DNA from 3 places in the Vreelandella venusta genome. Region 1 is predicted to be linked to each of the others. Evidence: predicted binding sites of a transcription regulator. Region 1 holds the regulator's gene; each other region holds the start of a gene.
The links. Region 1 encodes PhoB, which activates phosphate uptake and scavenging genes when phosphate is short. Its sites were predicted from a motif close to TGTCATANNNNTGTCANA; they were not measured.

Region 1 (2,267 bases):
ACGCGATAGAAACGCTCGGTCAAGCGTGGAATATGTACAGGGTCAATACCCTCACCGTCGTCGTCAACTTCAATACAAGCACTGCCATTCGGCAGGGTTTTCCAGCGAAGTGTTATTTGGCTTCCCTCTGGCGTATACCGCACAGCGTTAAACACTAGGTTTGAGATAGCGCTATGCAGCTCCTGCTCGCTGCCGATCAGACGGGCATCGCTCTCAAGCACGACTTGAACACTATGCTGTTGATTAGAGAGCGCCAACGCATCGCGACGAATGGCGTCGAGCATTGGCCCTAACGCCAACGCATGATGATCTTCGCCACCTTGTTCAATTTCTAACCGAGAGAGCAGTAGCAGGTCATTGACTAAGTTTTGCATACGTTTCGTCTGCTCTTCCATCTGAGCAATACCTCGGCCCAAACGTGGTGGAAGCTGCTCTTTTAAGTCGCTGTAGGTTTCTAAATAACCCGTCAGCACCGTTAGCGGTGTGCGTAGCTCATGGGAAACATTGGCGACAAAGTCACGACGCATCTGCTCTAAACGATGCAAGCGAGTAATATCTCGCGCCATTACCAAGCGCTCATCATCACCATAGAGAGTAATTTGATATTGAAGGATATGCCGTTCATCAATGGGCGACGTTAAGGTCAGTGGTTCACCGTATTTACGCGCATTAAAGTAGCTGATAAATCGTGGATCACGAATTAGATTGGTAATGTGTTGGCCACGGTCGTGGGCTGTTTGTAGGCCCAGCATTTCTGTCGCGGCGCTGTTCCACCACTCCAGGTCGCCATGTCGATCTAGCATAACGACACTGTCACGCATCGCTTCGGATGATTCTTGAATACGTGCAAGGGTGGCACGCAAGCGGTTTTGGGTAATCCGCTGGCTCTTTTGGTAGCGATACAAGCGATCAAAAAGCTCGCCCCACATGCCGCTCGCAGCAGGGGGTTCATCATGAGGATGAAGCGTTAACCACTCAAAGAGCGCGCGCAGTTGGCGCAGTTGATACACCAGACAAACAGCAAGCCCCGCAGCGACTCCAAAACCAGGCGTACCCAGCAACCACCCTAAGCAAGCGCCCAAAGCGGCAAGCCACACAATTCGCCATAGTTCTCGGCTCCACAGGCGCACCGTTACACCCGCGCAGAAAAACGGTACCCAGTGCCTCTCACCGTTTGAATGAGACTCTGGTGAGCTTCTCCTAAGGCCTTACGTAGACGTCGGATGTGAACATCTACCGTGCGTTCTTCAACGTATACGTTACCACCCCAAACTTGATCGAGCAGTTGGCTACGCGTATAGGCACGCTCTTGGTGCGTCATGAAAAACTGCAGCAGACGATACTCCGTCGGCCCCATTTCTAACGCCTTACCGTACGCACTCACACGATGGCTCACTGGATCTAATAGCAAACCATTAATTTCGATAGGGTCTTCGACACCTCGGGGGGTAGTGCGTCGTAATACTGCTTTTAAACGGGCCACCAGTTCACGAGGAGAGAAAGGCTTGGTGATATAATCATCCGCACCAGCCTCAAGCCCTTGAATTTTATTATCTTCTTCGCCTTTAGCGGTCAGCATGATAATAGGCACCTCGGCGGTGGCTTCTTCACGCTTTAAGCGTCTTGCAAGCTCAATACCACTGGTGCCCGGCATCATCCAATCCAACAGAAGCAGATCTGGCTGGTGGTCAACCATCATGGCGTGGGCATCCTGGGCGTTATCCGCTTCAAGAACGCGATAGTCAGCCATTTCCAGCGCCACTGCGATCATCTCGCGAATAGGCGCCTCATCATCGACAATCAAAACGGTCTTGGCGGTCATTCCAGGGCCTCACGGTGTTCAATGAAAACTAATGTAAAAAAATAGTTCAAAAAAATTCAAAGACATGTCAGTGACAATAACACCATGACTTAATGACAATTTTATGACATAGAGGATATTTAGCCAGTTATTGGCCACCAACTTAGTGCAATACCTGCAAAAATTAACAACCCAGACCAATGGTTATTAAGAAACGCCTGGAAGCAACGGTCGCGCTCACGGCCAGCGATTAATCGTTGTTGATGGACAAACGTGGCGGCCATAGCAGCTAACCCAAGCCAGAAAAAGCCACCTAAACCAACGAGCCATCCTGCCCAGGCAAGTAGTCCAAGTGTCGCCACTTGCAGCACACCAATGATCAGACGATCAGCGCTACCAAACAGCACCGCGGTAGATTTGATGCCTATTTTTAGATCATCGTCGCGGTCGACCATGGCGTATTGAG
Region 2 (2,267 bases), 920 kb from region 1:
AAGCCATAAAAAAGCCAAACAAACAGGCCAGAATGATAAAAATTTCACCGTGCTGGGCAATAATCTGCATAGGAATCCCTTAGCGTGCGGTCAAAATCTGTAGGCGGCTGCCCACGCGTTCAGCGCGATCAGAAACTTCACCGACCCACTCAATGATTTTGTAAAGGAAAATCACATCAACAGGAGGAAGCTGGCTTTCAAGCTCAAACAGCTGGCGACGTATCGCGATCTGCTGGCTGTCGGCTTGGTGCTCAAGGGTGTGCAGCTCACGGATCATATTCTGCATAACATCGGAAACATTGCGTCCAAAACCGGACTCAAGCAGCTCTTTCAGCTCTTCAAGCGCTTGGCGAGCCTGAGCCACACACGCCACGCTGGTACGCATATAATCGCGCATGGGGTCGGCCAGCTCATTGGGTACACGCATTTTACGTCCCAGCATAATGCCGGTAATGTCGCGCACCTTGTTGGCGATCTTATCTTGCACGCTGATAAGGTCGAGCAAATCGGACCGCGAGACGGGAAGAAACATCGTGTTGGGCAGGTTAAGCCGTAGCTCTGTTTTCAACGTGTCGGCGTCATGCTCTAAGCGAGTAACGTTTTCACGCAGTACAGCTGCGGTATCCCAATCACCGGCAAGCGATGCTTCGAAGAACGGCAACAGTTGGTCGGCACATTCATTGGCCTTGACGATGTGGGCCAGCAGCGGCTGGAATGGCGAGCGGCCAAACATCGCGGAAAAAGGGTTGGAGGTAACCATATAGCCTTTAGCCTGTTTTCGGGGAGCCTGGAAATGGCGGCGCCAGTATAAAGAGTGCGCTCGCCGCCGTCATGAAAAGTTCACAATGTCATGAAAAATTAATTGAAATGTCACAATACAAAGGTGGCTAATGTCATGGAAAATTCAACATCTACTTCTAACTCTATTTCAGCGCCCACCGAAATAGAGCTTAAGCTTGCCCTTGCGCCAGCTCAACTAAACACGCTGCTGAGCCACACAGCACTAGCCGAAACACCCCAACGGCAACATCTGTCGAACACCTATTTCGATACCCCTGCGGGCGATATGGCCAATGCACGGATTGCCGTGCGTTTACGCCAAGTTGATGATCGGGTGCTACAAACGGTGAAAACTGCCGGTCATGGTGGCGGCGGCCTTTCTACCCGGCAAGAGTGGGAGTGGCAAGTTCCTAACCCACAGCTTGACCAGCATGGCTTAGCTGCCCTTCCGCCCTTCAAAGACTCACTAGGCACCGCTATTTCCGCGCTACGACCTGCGCTGCGCACTGACTTTACCCGGCGCAGCTGGCAAATCGACTGGCAGGGCAGCCATATCGAGCTCGTGTTGGACGAAGGAGAGATTGTCAGCGGTGGTGCTCAAGCGGCTATTTGCGAGGTCGAACTAGAACTAAAAGCGGGTGAGCCAGAAGCGCTTTGGGGGCTAGCATTAACGCTCACGGAAAGCGTACCGCTGCGACCTTCGGATACCAGCAAAGCTGCTCGCGGCAATGCGTTAGGCGTGCAGCAGTGGGCGCTACCTGAAGCTGACGCACCGGCTGAGTGGCTACACAGAGCCACAGTGGCGCTGGACGCTTACCACGATAGTGGCCTTGCAGAACACTTAACCATTGCACAGCAGGCGTTAGCCACACTGGCGACTCATCCGCAGTTGGATGAAAGCTCCCACCGCCACGCTCAGGTGCTGACCAAGTCACTAACGGACAATGGCTATCCAACGTCCGCTTATGGCACTGCTGCGCTAACCCTGGCGCATCGCTTCGCCTATCAAACCACGCTACGCTAGAAACATTCAGCCCACTTCAGGATGTCGCGATGAGTTTTCAATTAACTCCCGGTGCAGAAGGACTGCGCACACGGCTTTTCCATATTATCTTCGAGTCTGATACGCCGGGAGCCAAAGGGTTTGATATTGCGCTGATTATCGCCATTTTAATCAGCGTGACGGTTATCTTGCTGGACAGCGTAGCGAGTTACTCCGAACGCTACGGGCACATTTTTTACTATGCAGAGTGGCTATTTACGCTACTTTTCAGCATTGAACTGGCGGTGCGGATTTACTGCTTAGAGCGCCCAACGGTTTACCTAAAAAGCTTCTACGGCATTGTCGATGTGATCGCGATTTTGCCAGCCTGGTTAGTACTGCTGGTGCCTGGTGCTCACGGGCTGGTCATCGTACGGGTACTGCGGGTACTACGCATTTTCCGGATTTTGAGGTTGATGGAGTTTATCGGCGAGGGGCGTTTACT
Region 3 (2,267 bases), 440 kb from region 1:
AAGCTACCTGCTGTTTGCTGAGCTAAGCCCGCAATAGTGCGCAACAGGGTTGTTTTGCCACAACCTGAAGGCCCTAAAAAACATACAAATTCGCCTTCCTGAATCTGTAGCGCAATGTTGTCCAGCGCGGTAAAGCTACCGAAGCGCTTGGTGACACCATCTATGCTTAGGTGCGCGGAAGGTGAGAGGGTTTTCGCCGCCGAGTGAGCTGTCAGCGGCGATGTCAGTGTGGTCTGCATAACATCTCCAAGCCCCAGCCTTGGCCGGGGCAGCTGTTCGTGCTTACTGTTCGGTTTTGCCGTCGAAGCGGCGCTGCCACTCTGCTAGCACACGTTCGCGGTTAACCGCGGCCCACTGGAAGTCGGCATCAATCATGCGATCGCCAATGTCAGCGGGATAGTTTTCAATCGGCTGTGCCACACCGGGGTAAGCCACCACGGCGTAACCTTCGTTATAGAGCTCGTTAGCCTCGCGGGAAACGGCCCAATCCATTAGCGTTTGTGCAGCTTCTTGTTTGGCGGTACCCGCAACGATGGCGGCAGCTTCCATATCCCAGCCAAGCCCCTCTTGCGGGAAGATCACTTCAATCGGTGCGCCTTGGGATTTTAACCGTGCGCCGCGGAAGGCAAACGATACGCCAACTACCGCCTCACCGGTGGCCGCTAGGCTACAAGGAGCAGAGCCAGAGTGGGTGTAACGGGAAATATTGTTATGCAGGCGGTCCATGTAATCCCAGCCCTGATCTTCGCCCCATAGCTGCAACCAGCTGGCTACATCCAGATAACCGGTACCGGAAGAGTTGGGGTTAGGCATGATCACATGCCCCTCAAACTCAGGCTGGGTCAGGTCTTCCCAGGAAGTCGGCATCGGCACGCCCTGACGCTCGCCTTCAATGGTGTTGTAGCAAATGGCCGCGACCCAGGCATCCATGCCTACCCACGCAGGGTCTTCACCATCCCGGTAAGCGGCATCAATAAATTTTGGATCAAGATTTTCAACGCCAGCGGGCGCATAGCGTTCCAACATGCCCTCCTCTTCAAGTACCAACAGACTGGTGGCAGCTAAGCCCCAGACGACGTCTGCCTGAGGATTATCTTTCTCCGCCAGCAAGCGCGCAGTAATCACCCCCGTAGAGTCTCGCACCCAGTTAATGGTGATCTCGGGATGGGCGGCATTGAAGCGTTCGGCATATTTTTGCAGGTCATCTGACTCAACGGCGGTGTACACCGTTAGCTCAGTGGCGCTAGCCGCAGTAGTGAAGGCAACAGCAGCCGTTGCAAGCAGAGCAGCTGCAGTCTGAGTCGGTTGGAACAAACAGCGAAGTTTTGACATGGTAGGCTCCCAGCGTTTTGGTATAGACCAGGAGTTTGCCGTCGTTAAATGACAGTGCGATGACGCTTGTTTGACCAATTCTTTAAGTTGTTATGTACGCGTATGGATGGGAACTCGTGAGCGCCCTTGTCTTTGCTAGGCTACTGCTGACCCGACAGCTCAACACGGATGCATAACGAATCGTGCAACCAGTGCTCTTCGTCATATTCGATGGGGCGCTGTTGGTCATCAAAAATGGCACGGCAAATGTTGAGCCCTGCCGCGCCTGGGGTAACGAGTAATTCTTCTGCATCTAATGGCGACAGCGCTTCGGACACCATGCGGATCGAGCGATTGGCCAAGTGATGTCCCCATCGCCCTCTTAACAACCCCCAGAGTGATTGCCCGCTGTAGATGTCTAGCAGCTCTGGCGCACGCTCTGGCACCACCCAAAGCGACTCCACCAGCACAGCGCGATCATCCACGTAGCGACGACGGCGAATATGATGAAACGGCTGATCATCGGGCAGCCCCAAGGCACGGGCAGCCGTCAGATGTGAGCGGGTTTCCAGCTTTAGAACCGCCGTGCGTGGTTGCCTTCCCTGAGCGCTCACGTAATCATTAAAGCCTGCATCCCGGGTGGGGTCATACACCAGCCGGGCGGGTGAAATGAACCAACCACGCCGATTGCTGCGATGGATGAGCCCTTCCCCCTCCAGTTGCGCTAAGGCTTGGCGCAGCGTCACCCGAGTCGTAGAGAAGCGCTCAGCCAAGGCGCGCTCAGCGGGCAACCTACCTTCCCACTGCGTGGCATGCTGGGTAATTAAATAACGAAGCTGTTCCGTTAACTGTAAGTAGTAGGCATCAGGCATGCGCCGATTTTCCTGACAAATCATTGACCGATGAAGCGCCTGTCGACGCTGCCATCCGCCAGTCTAAGCGCTGCCACCCTTCTA

Region 2: a site for PhoB is predicted at 847-864, ahead of IR195_RS03925 (CYTH domain-containing protein). Genes of this name have one in related genera too.
Region 3: a site for PhoB is predicted at 1,380-1,397, ahead of IR195_RS18085 (putative 2-aminoethylphosphonate ABC transporter substrate-binding protein). Genes of this name have one in related genera too.

Annotation. Positions count from the first base shown of each region.
Region 1 covers NZ_CP065135.1:4,335,459-4,337,725, forward strand. The annotation lists gene phoR (phosphate regulon sensor histidine kinase PhoR) at 1-1,130, opposite strand, end outside; gene phoB (phosphate regulon transcriptional regulator PhoB) at 1,133-1,822, opposite strand; gene ubiA (4-hydroxybenzoate octaprenyltransferase) at 1,942-2,267, opposite strand, start outside.
Region 2 covers NZ_CP065135.1:818,246-820,512, reverse strand. The annotation lists gene IR195_RS03935 (inorganic phosphate transporter) at 1-70, opposite strand, end outside; gene IR195_RS03930 (TIGR00153 family protein) at 80-760, opposite strand; gene IR195_RS03925 (CYTH domain-containing protein) at 896-1,804, shown strand; gene IR195_RS03920 (ion transporter) at 1,834-2,267, shown strand, end outside.
Region 3 covers NZ_CP065135.1:3,891,877-3,894,143, forward strand. The annotation lists gene IR195_RS18080 (putative 2-aminoethylphosphonate ABC transporter ATP-binding protein) at 1-239, opposite strand, end outside; gene IR195_RS18085 (putative 2-aminoethylphosphonate ABC transporter substrate-binding protein) at 283-1,332, opposite strand; gene IR195_RS18090 (UTRA domain-containing protein) at 1,473-2,183, opposite strand; gene IR195_RS18095 (HAD family hydrolase) at 2,176-2,267, opposite strand, start outside.